2 regions of the Bacillus sp. 01N45 genome follow, and region 1 is predicted to be linked to the other one. Evidence: a T-box and tRNA genes for the amino acid it is inferred to sense, from the RefSeq annotation. Region 1 holds a T-box; the other holds one or more tRNA genes.
The links. A T-box is a leader RNA that pairs with one kind of tRNA and senses whether it is charged. The one in region 1 lies ahead of argS (arginine--tRNA ligase), so its partner is inferred to be a tRNA-Arg.
Positions count from the first base shown of each region.

Region 2: it encodes a tRNA-Arg, which carries the amino acid that the T-box ahead of argS (arginine--tRNA ligase) is inferred to sense. The anticodon was not compared.

Region 1 covers NZ_JBFTQW010000008.1:247,501-253,834, reverse strand. The annotation lists gene AC1DMU_RS20050 (thiol-disulfide oxidoreductase DCC family protein) at 1-278, shown strand, start outside; gene AC1DMU_RS20045 (BrxA/BrxB family bacilliredoxin) at 362-796, shown strand; gene AC1DMU_RS20040 (class I SAM-dependent methyltransferase) at 846-1,622, shown strand; T-box leader at 1,663-1,877, shown strand; gene argS (arginine--tRNA ligase) at 1,924-3,612, shown strand; gene AC1DMU_RS20030 (class I SAM-dependent methyltransferase) at 3,746-4,666, shown strand; gene AC1DMU_RS20025 (bacteriocin-processing peptidase family protein) at 5,005-6,334, shown strand, end outside.
Region 2 covers NZ_JBFTQW010000001.1:739,364-745,697, forward strand. The annotation lists gene AC1DMU_RS03870 (PH domain-containing protein) at 391-1,005, shown strand; gene AC1DMU_RS03875 (hypothetical protein) at 1,091-1,291, opposite strand; tRNA gene AC1DMU_RS03880 (tRNA-Arg) at 1,704-1,777, opposite strand; tRNA gene AC1DMU_RS03885 (tRNA-Gly) at 1,779-1,852, opposite strand; gene AC1DMU_RS03890 (metallophosphoesterase) at 1,962-2,465, opposite strand; gene AC1DMU_RS03895 (XTP/dITP diphosphatase) at 2,479-3,087, opposite strand; gene rph (ribonuclease PH) at 3,099-3,836, opposite strand; gene gerM (spore germination protein GerM) at 3,965-5,014, opposite strand; gene racE (glutamate racemase) at 5,146-5,955, opposite strand; gene AC1DMU_RS03915 (MFS transporter) at 6,166-6,334, opposite strand, start outside.

The sequences.
Region 1 (6,334 bases):
AAGATGTAGTTGAGAAGTATGAACTTTCTCAAGAACTACAAAGTAAGATGGAACAAAGATTGTATATTTTAAAAAATAATAAGTGGTATGCCGGAATTCATAGCATACATGTATTAGCAAAGGCCGTTCCATCTTATTGGTTTGCCGTTCCTTTTATAAAACTATCTATCGTACTCGGATTTGGAAGTAAAGTATACGATTATATCGCTAACAATAGAAAACTTGTCCCAGTTGGACATTGCTGTGAAGGGGTTTGTGAAATCCCTACAAAAAAATGAAATCATCGTTATCTTTCTTTTGCACCTAGTAATAGAGCGTGATATGATGAATTTGGAATGAAAGTTGAAGGAGAGATTACACGATGTCAAATGCTTATGAAGAATACATGCGCCAAATGGTAATCCCAATGCGTCAAGAATTAGTGCGTTCTGGGTTTGAAGAGTTAACTACAGAAGAAGCTGTAACAGAATTTATGGAAAACACGGCAGGTACAACTTTAGTAGTTGTAAACTCAGTTTGTGGTTGTGCAGCTGGTTTAGCACGTCCATCAGCAGGTCAAGCAGTTGTTCGTGCTGAAAAACAACCAGATCATCTTGTAACTGTATTCGCAGGTCAAGATAAAGATGCTACTGCAAAAATGCGTGAATACTTCGGAGAAATTCCTCCATCTTCACCATCTATGGCATTATTAAAAGGAAAAGAAGTTGTTCACTTCATTCACCGTCATGAAATTGAAGGTGCAACTATGGACGAAATTATTACGAACTTAGAACAAGCTTTCGAAAAGAATTGCTAAAGAAGGGGGAGAGTAAATCTCCCTCTTTTCTTTATATAGAGGTGAAACAATGATCGTAACAACAGCAGGAAGAACAAACAAAGAAATGACGGATTATGCAAACAAGGTAGCAGCAGAATTAAATCGTTCTTTCGTTAAACGTAATGACGTACCAGTACATAAACTGCATGAGCAGTATGAACAAGATGTACTTGTTGTAGGGAAAAACCGATTAGCTATTTATCCGAGAGGAACGGAAGAGTCATTTTTCTTTCATCCAAACTCAGCGATGTTTCGTGTGAAAAGGTTAATGCGCGGAGAACAGGATCCGTTTGTACAAGCCGCGCAATTAGAGAGCGGAATGACAGTATTAGATTGTACGCTCGGTATGGCATCAGATAGTATTGTAGCTAGTTATATTGTTGGTGAAAGCGGAAAAGTAACGGGACTTGAAGGCAATGAGTATATGGCTTATATTATGGAAAATGGTTTAAAAACATGGTCTTCAACTGTTTCTGAAATTGATGAGGCAATGCAACGAATCGATGTGAAGCAAACGGAGCATTACGCATTTTTAACACAATGTGAAGACAATAGTTATGATGTTGTGTACCTTGATCCGATGTTTGAAGAAACTGTTATAGAATCAGATGGAATAAAAGGATTAAAACACTTCGCTTTGTATCATGATATTACTAACGAAACAATTGCAGAAGCGAAGCGTGTGGCGAGAAAGCGTGTCGTTCTGAAAGATCATTTCCGTAGTTCTAGATTTGAAAAACATAATTTTCATGTATACAAAAGAAGAAGTGCTAAGTTTCACTTTGGTGTAATTGACCCTTGCTAATTGTTTGAAAAGATGTATAATAAGCAATAATTAATTAAATATACTGTCGGTGATGAAGAGAGTAGTCTTTTTTAGAAGGAAAGCGAGCTAGGGATGGTGTGAGCCTAGTGCGGAAGGAAAAGATGAAGCGCACTTCGGAGATGCTTCTTGAACGAATAGTAGAGTAAGCCGAGGCCCCCTGTCCTCGTTATAAACGGGAAAGTGGTTCGTAATGAACAACAAGGGTGGTACCACGGGTTTAAACTCGTCTCTTTTTAGAGACGAGTTTTTTGTGTTTAAAAAAATAAGGAGGTTATATAGTATGGATTATAAAACGCAGTTTGCGGAAAGTTTATCCGATATTTTTACGAATGAATTAACGCAAAATCAAATTTTAGATTTAATCGAAACGCCGAAACAAGATGAATTCGGAGATGCGGCATTTCCATGTTTTTCACTTGCGAAGCAATATAAAAAATCACCAGCTATTATCGCAAAGGAAGTTGCAGGAAAATTAAGTGATCCATTTTTTACGAAAGTAGAGGCTGTTGGTCCTTATGTAAATGTCTTTTTTAATCGTGAGACGGTAAGTGATGATGTATTAAAAACGGTATTAGCGGAGAAAGAAGAGTACGGTCAAAATCACTTTGGTTGTGAAAAAACGGTAGTTATCGATTATTCATCTCCTAATATCGCGAAACCTTTTTCAATGGGGCATTTACGTTCTACAATGATTGGAAATTCACTGAAACATATTGCTGAAAAATGTGGTTATGAAGTTGTAGGAATTAATTATATTGGAGACTGGGGTACACAGTTTGGAAAGTTAATTACCGCTTATAAAAAATGGGGAAATGAAGCAGTAGTTAAAGAGGATCCAATACGTGAACTATTTAAGTTATATGTTCAATTTCATGAAGAGGTAAAAGACGATGAAGAATTAGAAGAAGATGGACGCGCTTGGTTTAAGAAATTAGAAGAAGGTGATGAAGAAGCTGTTGAGCTTTGGAATTGGTTCCGTCACGAATCCTTAAAAGAATTTTCTCGTATTTATGAACTTCTCGGTGTTGAGTTTACTAATTTTCAAGGAGAAGCCTTTTATAATAACTTAATGGAAGATTTTATTGGGATTTTAGAAGAACATGATTTGCTTGAAGAGTCAGAAGGTGCGTTAGTCGTTAATTTAGAAGAAGAGGGAATGCCGCCTTGCTTAATTAGAAAATCCGATGGTGCAACGATTTACGCAACACGTGACTTAACAGCAGCGTTATACCGTCAAAACACATATGCATTTGATAAAGCGTTATATGTAGTTGGCCCAGAACAAAGTTTACATTTTAATCAATTTTTCACTGTATTAAAAAAGCTTGGTTACAATTGGGTTGACGGCATGGAACATGTACCGTTTGGGTTCATTTTAAAAGATGGTAAGAAAATGTCGACACGTAAAGGAAGAGTTATTTTACTTGAAGAAGTACTTGAAGAAGCAATTGACCTTGCAAAACAAAATATTGAAGAGAAAAATCCAAACTTAAAACAGAAAGAAGAAGTAGCGAAGCAAGTCGGTGTAGGCGCAGTTATCTTTCACGATTTAAAAAACGAGCGTATGCATAATATCGAATTCTCATTAGAAAACATGCTGAAATTTGAAGGTGAAACAGGACCGTATGTACAGTACACACATGCACGTGCGTGCTCTATTTTAAGAAAAGAAAGTGTAGAATTTGAAACGTGTACGTTTGCATTAAAAGATGATCATAGCTGGAGCGTTGTAAAATTACTGAATAAATTCCCTCAAATAATTGAAGCAGCTTTCAACAAAAATGAGCCATCAATCATTTCAAAATATGTATTGGATGTAGCACAATCGTTTAATAAATATTACGGTAATGTTCGTATATTAGAAGAGAGCGAAGAGAAAGACAGCAGACTCGCATTAGTGTATGCTGTGACGGTTGTATTAAAAGAGGGATTACGTTTACTTGGGGTGGAGGCACCTGAGGAGATGTGAAACAAATAGGTATACGTATCATAGTAGATATGTATGCCTATTTATTTTTATAGAAAATGTGAAAGCAGAAGTTTTATTTTATTAAATCTAAATTTTTCTAGAATTGTTTCAAGTGTAGGAATGTCCTTATTAAATGGAGAATTGTAATGTCATATATAAAAAGGAGGCGTTAAACTTGGAAACATACGATTGGAACAGTAAACTAGCATATTTAAAAAACACAAGAGATTTATATTACAACGACGATTATGTAAGCTTTTTAGTAAATATGGTTTGGAAGATTACTAAGCCAGTACATATTGTTGATTATGGTTGTGGATATGGTTATTTAGGCTTAGTATTAATGCCTTTACTTCCAGAAGGATCAAAGTATACAGGCATTGATAGTGGAGAAACATTATTATCTGAAGCGAGAGAGTTGTTTCGTTTACTTCCGTATGAGACAGAATTTCTTGAGGGAGATGCTACAGAAATTGAATTGAAAGATACATACGATATAGCAATTTGTCATGCTTTCTTATTACATATGAGTTCGCCAAAAATGATGCTAAAAAAAATGATACATTCAATTAAAAAGGGCGGAAAAATAATCTGTTTTGAACCACATTGGATATCAAATATGTCTTCATACTCTTTAGATGGAGAGAATCAATCAGAAATTATTAGGCTAGGTGCTTTGCAGAAGTTATTTGAAAATGACATGCAGAGAAGCGGAAAAGATGGAAATATTGGTATGAAAATACCGATGTGTTTAAGTGAACTAGGCGTAAAAAATATTGAATGTAGAGTAAGTAATAAAGTGAACTTTTTAGATTCTAATATGCACTATAATGATAAACAAAGGTTGTATCATTCATTAAAAGAAGAGGGGATTGCAGGGGATCCGGGTGATAAACAGCATTTTATAGAACGTTTAATGGCTAGAGGATTAACATATGATGATGCGCTAGCTCAATATGAAGCTGAACTCCGATTTTTTAAGGCATTTCATCTACATTCTTCTTTAGTATATGCTCCGAATATGAAAATTACATTTGGTGAAATAGTATGTTGAAAGATAGCGATTTATTGAGGATTGTCATTTTTTGTCGGTAAGTCGATATCCACCGTATAATCGCTGATATATTTTGAAAATCGTCGATATATTTAAATTATCGCCGATATAATTTCATGTACGGATTTCAGCTTCCAAAAGATAAAATCCTCATGTTACGTTATTCCATTTAATTAAACAAAATATGGAGAAAAACAATCACTTTTACTATATTTTGTTATAAATTTGAATAATATTAATTAATACCATCCATTATAAGAGATTTTAGTTGAATACCTACAATATGATGTGTAAAATCTAAGCAAGTAGCAGTACAAATAAATATTCGAGGTGAATACATGCTAGATTTTAAGCAGTTAGATGCTTGTTTGAAAGACAAGAGATTTATAGATGGATTACAGGAAATAAATAATGAAATTTCATATATAAAAGAAAAGAATACTTTATCTTATTTGAAGAGTTGGCTTGCTAGTGTTCCTTCACATAAGGAGTTTGACATATTAATACGTCTTACTGATGAAGGGCTTATGCACCAATACAGTTCATTCCTCATTCGCTACGCCTACAAAAAATTCCCAAATATGAGAACGCTCTCTTTATATTGTGATGAGTTAATTGATGAGCGGAAAATACTTGAAGTAGAACAGTTGTTAAAAGACTCATTAGAAGAGGTAATTAAAGAAGAAATAGAAGCTGATCTTTTAGCGAAAACATATTTTACGTTAGTACGATGTTTGTTGGAAATGAAACGAAATGAAGAAGCCCTAATCTATATGCAAAAGGCAGAGGAGTACAGTTCACGTGCCGTATTTGATAAATGGGGCTACGTCTATATGCATACAGGTGAATGGGAGAAAGCAGAAGAACAATTTATAGCCGGCATGCAGCATAAAGATTGTGAAGAGCTATCTACCTATTTATTATCACAATTATATGCGAATCAAGGAGAACAAAAACGTGCATTACAGCTAATTGATGATGCGATTGTAAAGTTCCCGCAAGTACCATATTTTCATTTTGAAAAGGTAAAATATTTATTAGATTTAAGGAAGTATGAAGAAATGTTAGCGGTAATAGATAACATAAATAATCAGCTTCCTTATCATGTGTATAAAGCTTACTTTGTACATTTACGTGCAGAAGCGCTTTACAAAATGAATAAACTTGTAGATTTACAACAGTTATTAAAAGAAGAAAAAAGTTTAAAAGAGTCTTTATATCATAATTTAGAAAAAAATCCAGATGGAAAAAAGGTGCATTTACCGATAGTTCCTATTGTACAAAAGGATAATTATTGTGTTCCGACAAGTTTAGAAATGATGTTGCAGTTATGGGGAGAAAAACGTACACAAGATGAAATAGCAGAGTTTATTTTTGATATGACAGGCTCAAAGTTTTCAGATACTGTTTCTTATTTAGAAGAATTAGGTTATGAATATCGTTATTTTAAAGGGAATGAGGAAAATTATAAGAGACTACTGGATGAAGGGATTCCTGTTTTATTAAGTATAGATATTGAGCATGCTTCACATGTACAAGTGCTATCTGGATATGATGATACGTTACAAGCTTTTTATGTTCAAGATCCGAACTTTATAGAACCAGTTATTGTGGAATATAGTAAGTTACAAGAAAAATATCGTTACACAGGTTGTTTAGCGATTACGT
Region 2 (6,334 bases), on a different contig from region 1:
AATTAATCCTTTCATCATTTCTTCCTCCTCGTTTTATCGTTGTTACCTTTATTATAGAGGATTAGCAATTTGTTACCATCGAACTTCCTTACAGTTACCTTACAGAATTGTAAGATTTCAAAATGGATAGAAAAAAACCTCATATTACTTGAGAGGTTTTCACGGAATTTCTCTATAATTACTTGCAAAATTAACTTTTTCTCCTGGTTATTTTTCGGAGAATCCACTCTTAAACTGATAGATTTACTAAATAACTTAGGGTTGAAATAATTATTTGTTACTTTTCTTAACTTACCTTCAAATGTTTTTAATTATAAGAAAACACTTTATTGAAATCGTGTTAATATATTTTTATACAATTAAGAATTTAATTTAAAAGGGGGATTATGTATGTTTAAAAAAATGGCTGCAGATGTATTAGGGCTAAGCGATGTAGGTTCTGTCATTACACCGAAAGATTACGATAAAGTTGATGCTGATGATTACGTGATGCATGAAGATGGGGAGAAAATTTATTTTTTAATCAAATCAAAATCAGATGAATATTGTTTCACAAACAAAGGATTAATCCACCTAGATGGTACAAGTGCAACAAGTAAAAAACGTACACTACGCCGCTTTAGTTATAGTAAGTATCAAATTAAAAACGTAGCACTTGAAACTGCAGGAACGATTGATTTAGACGTAGAAATTAAGTTCCAGATGGGGGATGAGCATTATTCAATTGATGTTCATAAAAAACATATTGAAGAATTAAAAGATTTATATAAGGCTTTACTTAAAATAGAAGAAATTTCATACGACAACGATATTACATTACAGTATGCACATAAAAGTCTAGATATGGCATCTAACGCTTTCAGCCGTATTTCAAACGCACAAGTAAATTTAGCAGAACAATTTAAAGAAATGAACGAGATCGCCTTTAACTGGCTCGTTGATACGAAGAAACAATATAACGTGAAAGATTATGGTTTTGTATTTGAGAAGTTTATTAATAACTAAACAAGAAACCCTTGTTATCAAAAGATAACAAGGGTTTCTTAGCGTCCCAGGAGAGATTTGAACTCCTACTCCGCCCATTTCCGTACTATTTTATATATTTTGATCGCAGTCTTAATATATCTTCTCCTTCACGAATGCCTGCCGATCCCTTCCTCACATTTTTTACGACAGTCCAATCTGGGTTAGTTTCATCACCGATGTTCTGTACTGTAAAGTTGCCATCACCATATTTCCGGTGACCTTCTGCCAATTTCTCTGTTAAATCATTCTCATTTGATCTAGCCATCTTTGCGCCATCTCCCTTTTTTATACAACCTTCTTAAACTGTCCAACCAATCACACGTCCAGTCAATTGGAGATTCTCGTTTTCCGCTTCTATTAATTGTAACACACTGTCGGGGATAAGTTCCGATAACGGCTGCTTAATCGTACTAGAATGGTAAAAAGTTTTATAACATTCTAAGTGAACAATTGGGATAATATAGATATGGATTTAAGTTTCATCATAAGCCTATTGATTCTTTAAATTAAACAAGAGAAATAGGGCGCATAAATAGCGCTCTTTTCTTAATGCACTTTAATCTATTGTATATAATAATTATCATATGTTACTTTATATTTTTTACACCTCTTGCACATACATCAATTTTTAAACAAACAAAAAACCTTGTTATCAAAAGATAACAAGGTTTTTTTAGCGTCCCAGGAGAGATTCGAACTCCCGACCGTACGCTTAGAAGGCGTATGCTCTATCCGGCTGAGCTACTGGGACATGGAGCGGGTGAAGAGAATCGAACTCTCGACCAGAGCTTGGAAGGCTCTTGTTTTACCACTAAACTACACCCGCATATGTTATTTTATTTTTCTTCGTTAGCGCTGTTGCCCTATCGACAATATTTATTATATGTATAACCATACATAAAGTCAACACCTTTTTTAAAAGAGGATAATTTTTCTTATCCTCTTTTAAAAACTGCTTGTTCAACTAGTTGTCCGTCTAATGTTTCAAAACGAACTTCCATTTGATTTTCATCCATTTCTAATAAAGCAAATGTCTTTTCTACACGCTGACGTGGCAATAAAATACTGCCTGGATTAATAAATAAAACGCCATCGATTAATTCTGCACCTAATACGTGAGAGTGTCCGAAGCATGCAACTTGCGCCCCTACCTCTTCCGCATGGTACGCTAATGTTTGTAATGTCATTTTCACGTTATGACGATGTCCGTGCACAACTACGAAACGAATGCCATCTACATCAGTTACAATTTCATCTTGAAAGTTAGCATAATCACAGTTCCCTTTTACAACATGGAAACCTTGCAGCTCTTCATGAGCAGGCGTTAGCTCTGAATCACCGCAATGAATCATGACATCTACTTTTCCTTCATAGTTCTCTTTCAACTGCTGTAATTCCTTCACGGAGCTATGACTATCGCTTAAGATTAAAGCTTTCATCAATCTCTCTCCCTTATTCTCCTAAAAACCATTCAGGGATTTTTTCTTCTAGCTTACGAAGAGCACGTCCACGGTGGCTAATGGCATTTTTCTCATCTGAACTTAGTTCCGCCATCGCTCTTTTATATTCTTCCACATAAAAAATCGGATCATATCCAAAGCCATTTTCCCCGCGGCGCTGCTCTAAAATATACCCTTCGCACGTCCCGTTTACAATGACAGGCTTTTTATCCCCTTCAGGGAAAGCCACTGCTAATGCACAGTAGAAACGAGCTTTACGCTTTTCAAACGCTATTTCATTTAATTCTTGTAACACTTTATCAATATTCGCTTGATCATCTTTCGGCTCTCCAGCAAAACGAGCTGAATACACGCCTGGTTTTCCATTTAAAGCATCTACAATAAGACCTGAATCATCCGCGATTACGATCGCATTCAGCTGTCTACTCAGACTATCCGCTTTTAAGATCGCATTTTCTTCAAATGTTTCACCAGTTTCTTCGACTTCTTCAATATGAGGAAAATCGTGCAATGATTTTACTTCTAAATCAAATCGCTCAAATAACTCAGCAAATTCACGTACTTTCCCCATATTTTTTGTCGCTACAACAACTTGTTTCATACTTTCCACCTCTACTCTATATGAGATACGATGTCACCTAACGCTTCTTTTTGCATGTCGATTAGTTGGAAGATACCTTGTTCCGCAGCATCAAGTAATTCATTTAACTGCGCTCTGCTAAACGTCGCCTCTTCTCCAGTTCCTTGCACTTCAACAAACTGACCTTTTCCAGTCATAATTACGTTCATATCAACGTCTGCTTTAGAATCTTCTGCGTAGTTTAAATCTAAAACAACACCTTGCTCTTCAACAATTCCTACTGACGTTGCTGCTAAATAATCTTTTACTGGAATTTTAGATACTTTTTCTGCTTGTAATAACTTCTCAAACGCTAATACCATTGCTACATATGCACCTGTAATAGAAGCAGTTCTCGTTCCACCATCCGCTTGAATAACATCACAATCAATCCAAACCGTTCTCTCACCAAGTGCTTCTAAGTCAACTACCGCACGTAATGCTCGTCCAATTAAGCGCTGGATTTCCATTGTACGTCCTGTTACTTTCCCTTTACTTGATTCCCTAATTGTACGTTGTTCTGTTGCACGTGGAATCATCGCATATTCAGCTGTTACCCAGCCCTTTCCTTCTCCACGCATAAACGGTGGGACACGCTCTTCAATTGTCGCTGAGCAAATTACCTTTGTATCCCCAACCTCAATTAATACTGATCCCTCTGGATGTTTTAAATAATTCGTATGAATATGTATATGGCGTAATTCTGTTTTCTCTCTACCATCTACTCGCATAAAAATAACCTCCTCATAACTACTTGTTAGTATAGCCAAATTTAAATGTATGATATGTATACAATAAAAGAAGAGGAACCCAAAAAGCAATTCCCCTTTCTTACTTAAGTATATCAAATTATTGAAGATTAAAAACTACCTGTATTCACGTTTTCTGGACGATCGACAGGTTTTATTAACTTTCCGCCCTTTTCATCTATAAGATTCGCTTTACCATTTACTTCAATAGAAACACTTTTCACGCCTTTCTTTTCTGTTAAAGATAAAACTAACGACTTCAATACGTAATTTGAAATCATATTTTTATCTGGGTTTATAAATATATTTTCATTAAAGTTTAATGTAAGATTTCCATCTTGTAACTTCGGATTCGTAATCAACTTAACTCCTGGATTAAAATCATTCAGAAGCGATTGATGAATCGGTCCTTTTACAAGTTCATCTATAATTGCTGCATAATCATTTTCTTTTCCTTCTACAACGCGGCGTGTTACTGGTACGTAGTATTGCTGCTTATTATTATTTTGTGCCATAAAATAAAGTGTAACCGGTTTTGTATTTGTTACATCCGCTACTTGTTCATCATCGAAGTTGATACCATTAGCACGGCTCACCCCTTCACCAATCGGTGTACCACCAACAGGCATCTTTGCCAATTTCTCACCATTTATTTGGAACTGCACTTGTTTTATTTCTTTAAATTGCGTCAACGTCCAGGCTATTGACTCAACCATCTGACGCTCTTCCTCTTTTGCATAGTTTTTCATTTCTTTAGAGAAATCAATGACTGCCGTCCCATCTTTTTTCAAATCTAGTGTCATCGATGTATTCGCTGGAATGACTGCACGGAACCCATTCGGTAATAAATTCGTTACCGGTCCATCTTTCACAAGGTACTCTAACGTTTGCTGAATGACCTCATTCACTTTCGGAGTAGGTATAGCTAACGTTTGCGGTACAACATAACCATTTTTATCAACAAGGTATAGTTCTCTATTCACCGTTTGTCCTTGCTTATCTTTCTTAGCTACTTCTTTCTTTCCACCCTCTGTATACGTAACTTGTTTTGGCGGATCAATTTGTTCCGTTGCTTTCTCCTGATTTATAAAGCCACACCCTGTTAGTAAAACAGCGCTCACAGTAGCACCAACAACCCATTTAAAAGTGGATTTAGGCATGCCATTCCCCCCTAAAATCTAAGTTTGTACTATTATGTATACGAGCTGTTTCACTTTTTAGAACAAGCTGTGCTTCCTATAAACAAAAAAACTCCTGATTTCTCAGGAGCTCAATTATATGGATTCTACTATTATTCTTTTTCTAAATGAATATGTTTCACATTTTCAATCGGTTGACCGAACCATTTTGATGCAATTTCTTTAAATAGGCCTATTTTTCCTGTCGTTAAGAAGAGATGATCACTTTGTTCCTCTCCCTCATTCAACATTTTACTATGGTATAAAATTGTACTTACTTCGCGCGCTGTTTCATCACCTGAACTAATGAGTTGTACTTTATCTCCCATTACTTTTTTAATAACAGGACCTAAAATTGGATAATGTGTACAACCTAAAATAAGTGTATCAATATCAGTATTTTTCAGCGGTTGCAATGTTTCTCGTACAACTTCATACGCCATTTCACTTTCAAAATTCCCACTCTCTACAAGCTCAACGAAAGGCGGACACGCTAAACTTTCTACCATAACACGGTTATTAATAGACTTTAGCGCTTCTTCGTATGCACCACTTTTCACCGTTCCAATCGTTCCGATAACCCCAACATGATACGTGTTTGTCACTTTTAAAGCTGTACGTGATCCTGGGTGAATAACTCCTACCACTGGAATTGGTAATTGTTTCTGCATCTCTTCTAATACAACCGCAGTTGCTGTATTACACGCAATAACTAACATTTTGATATTTAAATCTAGTAAATGCTCCGTCATTTCCCACGTAAATTGACGCACTTCTTCTCGAGAACGTGGACCATAAGGGCAACGTGCCGTATCCCCTAAATATATAATACGCTCTTTCGGCAACTGACGAATTAATTCCTTCGCTACTGTTAAACCGCCAACTCCTGAATCGATAACACCGATTGCTCTATTCAACTTCATCACCCGTTTTCTCATTCATCATCTTTTTTTATCATTATATTTTACACACTTTAAGTTCGCTAACTTAAACTGCTTCTGTATGAAAATTTTCATTTGTACCTGTATAGACTAGGACCTTTTTTATTTTGCTCCTTTTTTTCATAATTTGCAAGACAGAAAAATAACCGACCTTCTATATGAAAGTCGGTTTCTTCTATATAAAATGCGTATTTATCGCTCCATCTTTTTTTGGAAAGAAGACATTCCTATTAATAAGAAGAAATGAGAAGAAATTAAAATGACAATTAAAATAAAATTCAAACGATAACTATTTGTAGATTCCATAATTTTGCTCGCTACAGCTGGTCCAAATGCCATACCGAAAAAGTTAATTAAATTA